DNA from 3 places in the Bradyrhizobium amphicarpaeae genome. Region 3 is predicted to be linked to each of the others. Evidence: predicted binding sites of a transcription regulator. Region 3 holds the regulator's gene; each other region holds the start of a gene.
What was found. The regulator LexA, encoded in region 3, represses DNA repair genes until DNA is damaged. The targets are predictions, from matches to a motif close to TGTTCNNNNTGTGTTCNG.

Region 1: a site for LexA is predicted at 1,959-1,976, ahead of CIT40_RS08870 (PA0069 family radical SAM protein). Genes of this name have one in related genera too.
Region 2: a site for LexA is predicted at 1,221-1,238, ahead of recA (recombinase RecA). Genes of this name have one in related genera too.

The regions. Positions count from the first base shown of each region.
Region 1 covers NZ_CP029426.2:1,871,121-1,874,395, reverse strand. The annotation lists gene CIT40_RS08880 (ribonuclease HII) at 1-220, opposite strand, end outside; gene CIT40_RS08875 (VOC family protein) at 294-749, opposite strand; gene CIT40_RS08870 (PA0069 family radical SAM protein) at 771-1,937, opposite strand; gene CIT40_RS08865 (phosphoketolase family protein) at 2,148-3,275, shown strand, end outside.
Region 2 covers NZ_CP029426.2:4,785,866-4,789,140, reverse strand. The annotation lists gene CIT40_RS22565 (DUF2798 domain-containing protein) at 1-8, shown strand, start outside; gene CIT40_RS22560 (hypothetical protein) at 491-658, opposite strand; gene CIT40_RS22555 (hypothetical protein) at 839-1,039, opposite strand; gene recA (recombinase RecA) at 1,330-2,418, shown strand; gene CIT40_RS22545 (hypothetical protein) at 2,669-3,275, shown strand, end outside.
Region 3 covers NZ_CP029426.2:3,937,456-3,940,730, forward strand. The annotation lists gene CIT40_RS18300 (molybdopterin molybdotransferase MoeA) at 1-983, shown strand, start outside; gene lexA (transcriptional repressor LexA) at 1,160-1,861, shown strand; gene CIT40_RS18310 (hypothetical protein) at 2,289-2,717, shown strand; gene CIT40_RS18315 (ComEC/Rec2 family competence protein) at 2,726-3,275, opposite strand, start outside.

The DNA of each region.
Region 1 (3,275 bases), 2.1 Mb from region 3:
CGTCGCAGCCGGCGACCGGCCAGACGCCGCGCTTGATCAGCGCGCGCTCGCGGCGAAAGCTTGGGGAAGCGACCGCGATGATGCCCTTCTTGCCCGCGCTCCTGCCGGCCGAAACCTTGGTCGCAGGTGCTTTGCCGGCCTTGGCGGGCGCTGCCTTCTTCGCAGCGTCCTTGTTTGGCGCGTCTTTGGCCGGTGTCTTGGCGGACTTGTCCCGAATCATGGCCGGGATCGTGCGCAAGCGGCCCGGCCGGTGCAACCCGGAACCGCTCAAAATACCCGCTATTCAGCCTGCCCTACTCTGCCAGATGCACCCGCCGGTCGTCGCCGACCTCGATACCGGGTGCAACGACGACCTCCCAGGGATGGCCGTCGGGGTCCGTGAAATAACCGGAATAACCGCCGTAATCGGTCTCGTGCGCGGCCTTCACCAGTTTCGCCCCCTTGCTGAGGGCGAAGGCCAGCACGGCATCCACCTCTCCACGCGTGGCGCAGTTCCAGGCGAGTGTCATGCCCCGGAAGGCGGTAGGCCTTGGATCGTCCGGCAGCTTGGCGTCGGCCGCGAGCTGATCCCAGGGGTACAGCGCGAGCACCGGACCACCGGTGTCGTAGAACGCCACCGCCTCGACGGTCGCTTTCAGCCGGCGTGAAAAACCGAGGGCATCATAAAACGCAATGCTGGCGCGGATGTCGCTCACGCCCAGCGTGATGACGGTCAGCCGGGGCACTGGAGCCGGAACTTCCTTACTCATACTACGCTTCTCTTTTCTCGCTCAGAACAGGCTGAGCTGATCGCCGTTCCGCTTCGGCCGGGCGAAATGATCCGTGGTCAGCTTGGAGCGCCGCTTGTTGAGACCGAGCCTGTCGCAGGCGATCTCGAACCGGCGGCCGATGGTCCAGGCCATCGGGCCGGTGCCCTTCATCCGCTCGCCCCATTTCGCGTCGTAATCGCGCCCGCCGCGCATTTCGCGGATCAGGGTGAAGACGTGGCGATAGCGGTCCGGATAGTTCGCCATCAGCCATTCGCGGAAGAGATCGCGCACCTCCAGCGGCAGCCGCAGCAGGACATAGGAGGCTTCCTTGACGCCGGCATGCGCGGCCGCATCGAGAATGCGCTCGATCTCGGAATCGTTCAGTGCGGGGATCACGGGCGCAACCATCACGGTGGTGGGAATGCCGGCCTCCGACAGTTGCTTCAGCGCCTCCAGCCGCTTCGACGGCGTCGCCGCACGCGGCTCCATGGTGCGCGCCAGTTTCGGATCGAGTGAGGTCACTGATATAGCGACCTTGGCGAGATTGCGCTTGGCCATGCGCGACAAAATGTCGATGTCGCGCACCACCAGAGCCGATTTGGTGACAATGCCGACGGGATGGCCGGCGCGCTCCAGCACTTCGAGGATGCCGCGCATGATCTTCCGCTCGCGCTCGATCGGCTGATAGGGATCGGTGTTGGTGCCGATCGCGATCATCCGCGGCTCGTAGCCTGGAGCCGCAAGCTCCGCCTCGAGCTGCGCCGGCGCCTCGGGCTTCACGAACAGTTTCGACTCGAAGTCGAGCCCCGGAGAGAGGCCGAGATAGGCATGAGTCGGCCGCGCAAAACAATAAACACAGCCGTGCTCGCAGCCGCGATAGGGATTGATCGAGCGGTCGAAGCCGATATCGGGGCTGTCGTTGCGCGTGATCACCTTGCGCGAGGTGTCGACGCCGACGCTGGTCTTGAACGGCGGCAGCTCTTCGAGGCTCTGCCAGCCATCGTCGAAGGCAATTCGGGCCTCGGCCTCATAGCGGCCGCTGGTGTTGGACTGCGCACCCCGCCCTCGCCTGCGCGCGCGGTCGATGGCGACACCAAGCTCTGGAAAGTCAGAGTCCACACCCGCCGGCTCGGAGGGCGCCTTGACCGGCGGGTGCTTGAGCGCATGAGAGGATGCTGCTGGACTCATGAAGCCAAGATAGCACCACAGCGGAACAAATCAAGAACATAAACGAAAAATGGGAAAACAACCCCATGCACAGTAGCCGCCCAAATTTCGGGCGGGGCCGCTTGACCTCACGCAACATGCCCGTCGCAATGATCTCGTTTGATGCCGGCCAGGGATCGATCGTCGCGGAACAATGTTGGTGACGATCGCCGGGTGAAGGTCAGCATGAATATGACAAATCAACAACAATCGGCCGCGGCAAGCAGCAACCTCGACCTCCTCGATCGCTACTGGCGCGCCGCGAACTACCTCTCCGTCGGGCAAATCTATTTGCTCGACAATCCGCTGCTGCGCGAGCCCTTGCGCCCCGAGCACATCAAGCCGCGTCTGCTCGGCCATTGGGGCACGACGCCCGGCCTGAACTTCATCTACGCCCATCTCAACCGCGTCATCCGCGCGCTCGATCTCAGCGTGCTCTATGTCTGCGGCCCCGGCCATGGCGGGCCGGGCATGGTCGCCAACACCTATCTGGAAGGCAGTTACAGCGAGATCTATCCCGACATCGGGCGCGACGCGGACGGATTGCGCAAGCTGTTCCGGCAATTCTCCTTCCCCGGCGGCATTCCGAGTCACGCGGCGCCGGAAACGCCGGGCTCGATCCACGAGGGCGGCGAACTCGGCTACGCGCTGGTGCATGCTTATGGCGCGGCGCTGGACAATCCTGATCTGATCGTCGCCTGCGTGGTCGGCGATGGCGAGGCCGAGACCGGCCCGCTGGCTGCGTCCTGGCATTCCAACAAGTTCCTCAACCCCGCTCATGACGGCGCGGTGCTGCCGATCCTGCACCTGAACGGCTACAAGATCGCCAACCCGACCGTGCTCGGACGGATGCCCGACGGCGAAATCCGCGATCTGTTCCGCGGGCTCGGCCACGAGCCGCTGTTCGTCGAGGGCGACGATCCCAAATTGATGCACCAGGCCATGGCGGACGCGCTCGACGTCGCGTTCGCCAGCATCCGCTCGATCCAGCAGCACGCCCGCGACGGACGCAAAATCGTCGCGCGGCCGCGCTGGCCGATGATCGTGCTGCGCAGCCCGAAGGGTTGGACCGGCCCGAAGGAAGTCGACGGCAAAAAGGTCGAGGGTTTTTGGCGGGCGCATCAAGTCCCGGTGGCGGGCTGTCGCGAGAATCCGGCGCACCTCAAGGTGCTCGAAGACTGGATGCGCAGCTACGAGCCCGAAAAGCTGTTCGATGAAAGCGGCGCGCTCATCCCCGAGCTGCAGGCCCTGGCGCCCGACGGTATCAGGCGCATGGGCGCCAATCCGCATGCCAATGGCGGCCTCTTGAAGAAGGAGTTG
Region 2 (3,275 bases), 850 kb from region 3:
GAGGCTGAGGTGCTGGGCTGCAACACCATAGCGGCATCACCCTAGCCGGCCCCGCTTACGGCAGCCTGACAGGCGGCAGATTTCCGCATCCCGGGGCCGCAGACTGGCCCCGCACCCGTCCCAATTTCGACATCCGTCCGCACGACTGCGGACACACCCATCGGCAAGATTCCACGCCGTTCGGCGCAGCCATGGGGGAAACGTGGCACGCCGACCAGGGGTGGCATCATGGATAACGTAGAGCGGTCATTCGCCGCCGCGACAGCGGCTGGCTTCGTCGTGCTGGTGATCGGCCTCGTGCTGCTGGCGCTGCTTTAGACTGGGTGGCGCGGGGGGCGGCCAGCCGTGCCCCGCGATGATGGGGGCGCGGAGCATGCCGCATTCTCAAAACGGCAAAACAACCCCATGCACAGTAGGCGTCAAGGACATTCCAGCGGTACCTCAGCGCCTTGACGGTGCTGAGGTACCTCTCAAGCAGCTCCGGCGAACGCTAGTGGATCTTGATGTCGTTCAAGGGAAGATGGAGCTCGCTGGCGCGCTCTTCGCGGTCCTTCCTGCGGAACTCGTTTTCCTGGCGCTCGAACTTGATCATCTCCTCATGCGCCGCCTGCAGCAGGGGACTTCGCCTGGTCGTTTGCTGGCGCTCGTTTCCGGTCATGCCTGAGATCCCCAAGAGTTGCGGTGAGAGTTGCGGCAAGAGTTGCGGGCCTCATCCTAGAGAAGCCCGGAGACCGCGAAAAGGTTCGGTGCCGCAGCATTATGTAATTCTGACGGGGGCCGGTCCATGCGTCGTTGATGCAGGTCAGCTTCGGTCGGGGAGGACGTTGCCGCAGCCCTGCTATTTCGGCGGTTGCAGTCCGGGGGATTTGGCCCAGTCTTGCAGATGATCGGCGACATCGGCCTGGCGGGCCTTCTTCAGCAGGGCATCCCGCTCGGGCCCGGGCGGAAGCTCGGAGGCCTGTTGCTTGACCTGCTTCCCCCATGCGGAAAGCCGGTCCTGAAGGGTCAGCTGCTGCTTGAAACGTCGTCGCTTGAACATGGCATGCTCCTTTCCGCGCGAGGAAGGCGGGAGCGCAATCGGCGTTCTCATCACCGATAGTGGCCAGGCGTCGTGCGGTGACGGGTCATTAGGGACCATGATTGGCGCCGGCGTCTGTGCACTTGTGCGCACAGGGGGATGGCGAGCAGGGGATTGAGGAGGGGGGTTGGGGAATCCGCAAAAGAACATATTGCGAACTTAGAACAAATAGGGTACGATACTTTTATCGACGAGCCGCCTCGCCAATCGTTTGTCCCGCACCCGAATCCTCGCCATAAGGAGCACGACCAATGTCCGCCACTGCCCTGCGTATCGTCGAAGGATCTTCCATGGACAAGAGTAAAGCTCTCGCCGCCGCGCTCTCCCAGATCGAGCGTCAGTTCGGCAAGGGCTCGGTGATGAAGCTCGGCAAGAACGACCGGTCGATGGACGTCGAGGCGGTGTCGTCGGGTTCGCTCGGGCTCGACATCGCGCTCGGCATCGGTGGCCTGCCCAAGGGGCGCGTCGTGGAAATCTACGGGCCGGAATCCTCGGGCAAGACCACGCTGGCGCTGCATACGGTTGCGGAAGCGCAGAAGAAGGGCGGGATCTGCGCCTTCATCGACGCTGAACACGCGCTCGACCCGGTCTATGCCCGCAAGTTGGGCGTCAACATCGACGAGCTCCTGATCTCGCAGCCGGACACCGGCGAGCAGGCACTGGAGATCTGCGACACGCTGGTGCGCTCCGGTGCGGTCGATGTTCTGGTGGTCGATTCGGTCGCGGCGCTGGTGCCGAAGGCCGAGCTCGAGGGCGAGATGGGCGATGCGCTGCCGGGACTTCAAGCGCGTCTGATGAGCCAGGCGCTGCGCAAGCTGACGGCCTCGATCAACAAGTCCAACACCATGGTGATCTTCATCAACCAGATCCGCATGAAGATCGGTGTGATGTACGGCTCGCCGGAAACCACCACCGGCGGCAACGCCCTGAAGTTCTACGCCTCGGTCCGCCTCGACATCCGCCGCATCGGCGCGATCAAGGAGCGCGACGAAGTGGTCGGCAACACCACCCGCGTCAAGGTCGTCAAGAACAAGCTGGCGCCGCCCTTCAAGCAGGTCGAGTTCGACATCATGTACGGCGAGGGCGTTTCCAAGATGGGCGAGATCCTCGATCTCGGCGTCAAGGCCGGCATCGTCGAGAAGTCCGGCGCCTGGTTCTCCTATGACAGCCAGCGCCTCGGCCAGGGTCGCGAGAACTCGAAAGCGTTCCTGAAGGCCAACCCCGACATCACCGCCAAGATCGAGACCTCGATCCGTCAGAATTCCGGCCTGATCGCCGAGCAGATCCTCGCCGGCACGCCGGAGCGCGACGCCGACGGCGAAGAGCCGGCGGAGGAGTAATCCCTAACGCGAACAATTTTCGCGAGGAGCGGGCGCTGAGGACGTTGAGTTGCCGACGTCTTCGGTGCCTGCTTCGTTTTGGGCTGTCGTGACAGTGAGGTGGGACGATGAAGCGTCTGATCTTGGCTGGCTGGGGTGGCGGCCGTGATCTTGCTCGATCGGGGTGGGCCGAGATCGTCATACCGTTGCATTTCCAATTGGAGTGGAGGCCGCTTCCGAAGGCGGAAAAACTCTCCGTCTGGACGCCGGCGTGACGCGGCTCATCATGACATCGGATTCATCCGCCGCCGGCGGGATACGAGGGGCCGGCCTTGGCGATCTCGTCATTGCGATCGAACGTCGGCTAGTCGAGGGACCGTTGCCGTCCGCGGCGGAGTGCCAGGCATTCTTCTCCCCACGGACGACGCAGCAACTCGGTCAGAACTGGCTGGACGACACGCCGGCCTGGCGCCTGGAAGGGGCTGGGTTGAAGGGGCGCGGTCTGATCGACCTGCTGTCAGAATGGGACACGGCCGAACTGTGGATGGGACCAGAGCCGAATGCGCAGTTACTTCTGCTCTGGCTGCTTGATCATTGCGGCAGCGAGGAAGCGGCAGTTTCCAGGCTCTCGATACGTGACCTGGACTTTGCCGTGGGTGAGGTCAAGCCAGAGCAGCTTGCGAAGCTGGACCCACCGGCCATCAAGCCCATGCAGGATCATCTGGAGCTTGCTCGTCGTGCGTGGCAGGCCTATCGCGCGCCGACGCCGCAGGCCTGGTTCGACCTCCTCGACGCGGACTTGCGCCTGCTTCCGCAGCTCGAGCGCTGCGTTGTTGCCCTGCTCGAAGAGCTTCCAAACACCACCAACGGCCTTGGGG
Region 3 (3,275 bases):
CGGCCGGCCGTCCGTTCACAGGACGGGTCGGCGCAGGCGAAGCCGTGCGGATCTTCACTGGCGGTGTCGTTCCGGAGGGCGCGGACGCGGTCGTGATCCAGGAGGACACCATTGCGGACGGCAAGAGCGTCACGATCAAGGAAGCTGCGATCGTGGGTCGGCACATCCGCCCCGCTGGCGTGGATTTCCGCGAGGGTGACGTCCTCTTGCGCAAGGGGACCCGTCTGACTGAGCGCGATCTCGCCCTCGCGGCCGGCATGAATCACCCGTATCTCGCCGCCTGCCGACGCCCGAAGGTCGCGATCCTCGCCACCGGCGACGAACTGGTGATGCCGGGCGCCACACCCGGGCACGGCCAGATCGTCTATTCCAACGGCTATGCCCTCCACGCGCTCGCCCGCAGCGAGGGTGCCGAGACCATCGACCTCGGTGTTGCCGCCGATACGCTGGAGGCCACCACCGCCGGCATCCGCCGCGCGCGCGAAAGCGGCGCCGACATCCTGATCACGACCGGAGGCGCATCGGTCGGTGACCACGACCTGGTCCAGCAGGCCCTGCGGGACGAAGGCATCGCGATGGCGTTCTGGAAGATCGCGATGCGGCCCGGCAAGCCGATGATGCACGGACGGTTGGGGGCGATGGGCGTGATCGGCCTGCCCGGCAATCCCGTGTCGTCTTACGTGTGCGCCTTTCTGTTCATGGTGCCGCTGATTCGGGCGCTGTCGGGCCGTTCGGTGATTCATCATCATCGCGAGCGCGCCGTGCTGGGTCGCGATCTCGGTGCCAACGACCAGCGCGAGGACTATCTGCGCGCGCGCCTGGAGCTGCGCGACGACGGCACGCTCGTCGCTCTTCCCGTCAGCCATCAAGACTCCTCTCTGCTTGCGAATCTTGCTGCAGCACAGGTACTTCTCGTGCGCGCACCGTTTGCGCCGAAGGCCGAGGCCGGCAGCCCCTGCGAGGTGCTGCGGCTCCCCGTCTGACCTGCGCGGCCACACGCATTCCGCGTGTCTCGTTCTGTTCACGCAAAATTAAGCAGTTGCGGAACATGTATCGAACATATAGTGTCCGTTCATGATTTGTTTCGAGGATGTAGCGGCTTATCGCTGAATTCATCGTCTCGGAATCGAACGACATCAACCGGGGGACTTTGGTCGAGATGTTAACGCGCAAACAATACGAGCTTCTGCGGTTCATCAGCGAACGCTTGAAGGAAAGCGGCGTGCCGCCGTCCTTCGACGAGATGAAGGATGCGCTCGACCTGCGCTCGAAATCGGGCATCCACCGCCTGATCACCGCACTCGAGGAGCGCGGCTTCATCCGCCGCCTGCCCAACCGCGCCCGGGCCATCGAAGTGATCAAGTTGCCGGAGCTCCAGGCCGCCGCCGGCAGCCGACGCGGCTTCACGCCAAGCGTCATCGAGGGCAATCTCGGCAAGATCCGCGCGAGCTCCAGCCCGTCCGCAGACGAGGGCGAGCGGCCCGTTGCCGTGCCCGTGATGGGCCGCATTGCGGCCGGCACCCCGATCGAGGCGTTGCAGACCCGCAGCCACACCATCAGCGTGCCGCCCGACATGCTCGGCTCCGGCGAGCATTACGCGCTCGAAGTGCGCGGCGATTCCATGGTCGAGGCCGGCATCCTCGACGGCGACATGGCGCTGATCCAGCGCAACGAGAGCGCCGATACCGGCGACATCGTCGTGGCGTTGATCGACGACGAGGAAGCCACGCTCAAGCGATTCCGCCGCCGTGGCGCGTCGATCGCGCTGGAGCCTGCCAATGCCGCGTATGAGGTGCGCATCCTGCCGCCGAACCGCGTGAAGATTCAGGGCAAGCTGATCGGGCTGTACCGCAAGTACTGAGTCCGGACGGTCTCGATCAAGAAGTCTTGTGCGCCTCGCGCGCGCGGCTGCGGTCGGCATCGCCGATCAGAGATTGGAGCGGACGATGGTCCGCGCCGGCTGGATAGTCTTTCTGGTATTGCACAGACTATCCGGCCCCTTCTCCGCAGCGGCATCGTCGGCCGGGTGCGCAACAAGCATTGCTCCTCTTTCCCCACGACGCGGTCAATCTGCATTCTGGGCCTGCGGGCACCGACACGCGCCTGCCGAATGTAGGTGAGCGAACTTTGTTCCTATTGGATTCGGGAAAGATAATGTGATCTCGGCTCGCCGATCCGAGCCGCAGATTTGCCTACAACCAGGCAGACCGTCACGCGCTTCCACTCTGACAGGGGCCTGCGCCTCCAAAAGAGGTGCGGGTCGCTATCTCTGCATTGAGGAGCACCCGATGTGTGACTACAGCCTGCATGCCGTCGCGACGCGCCCCGCAGAAGTCGGCGAGACGATCGTCACGACAACGTTCCGCGGCACCTCGACGCGCGGCTTTGCCTCCGAAGCCGATCTCTCCGTCGCGGTCTGCCTGTTGCCGGGAACGGAACTCGCCTTCGCCGACAACGTCCGTTACGACAACCGCTGGATCTGGACGCGTACCGTCAACTCCCGCGTCGGCAAGTTCGGCAAGATCGATCCGCACATTCCCGATCGCCATCACGACGCGATCGAATTCCCGGACGGCAAATCCGTGCTGGTGACGCAGCTCGTCGAAGGCCAGCGCGCAACCGTCCTGCAGCTGCCGGTGACCCAGCCGGTCAGCGAGCGCAAGCGTGAGATCATCGCCGACAGTCGCCCGACGGCTCCGCGACTGCCGATCGGCTGACGAGGGCTTCAGTCCTCCGCCTGAAGATCGGCCTCCGCCGGGGTCGCATCCTTGCTGCGCGGAGCCGCCGCCCTCGGCACGAGAGCTCCTTCGAATTCACCCTCGCCGGCAGCTGCCGGCGACCAGGGGCGGCTTGTGCCACTCGCCCTCACCGGCTGAACGGAAAAGCCGTCGCCGCGTGGCGTCAGGGCCAGCGCACCCTGGCGAGCGAGCCGCTGCCGATCCACCACCATCGCCGCACAATCGGGCGGCGCCGGCCGAGACGTCACCACCAGTGCGGCCCGGTTGCAATCATCCGCCAGCGCCTCGATGCGCGAGGCCAGCGCGACCAGCCGCCCGTCGGCGAGCGGCGTCACGCAGCCGGATTCGTCGCACGATATGCCGCTCGCCAGTGCACCACTGCCGGCATCGCGCGGATCGGCGTCGGCAGACAGCCACTCCTTCAGCAGGAAATTGTCCTTGCCCGTCCTGATCAGGTGCAAGCGCCCGTCCCCACCCCGCACCGCGACGCTCGCGCCATCCCCGGCAATCAGGATATCGGGCTGCCGCACCGAAAGG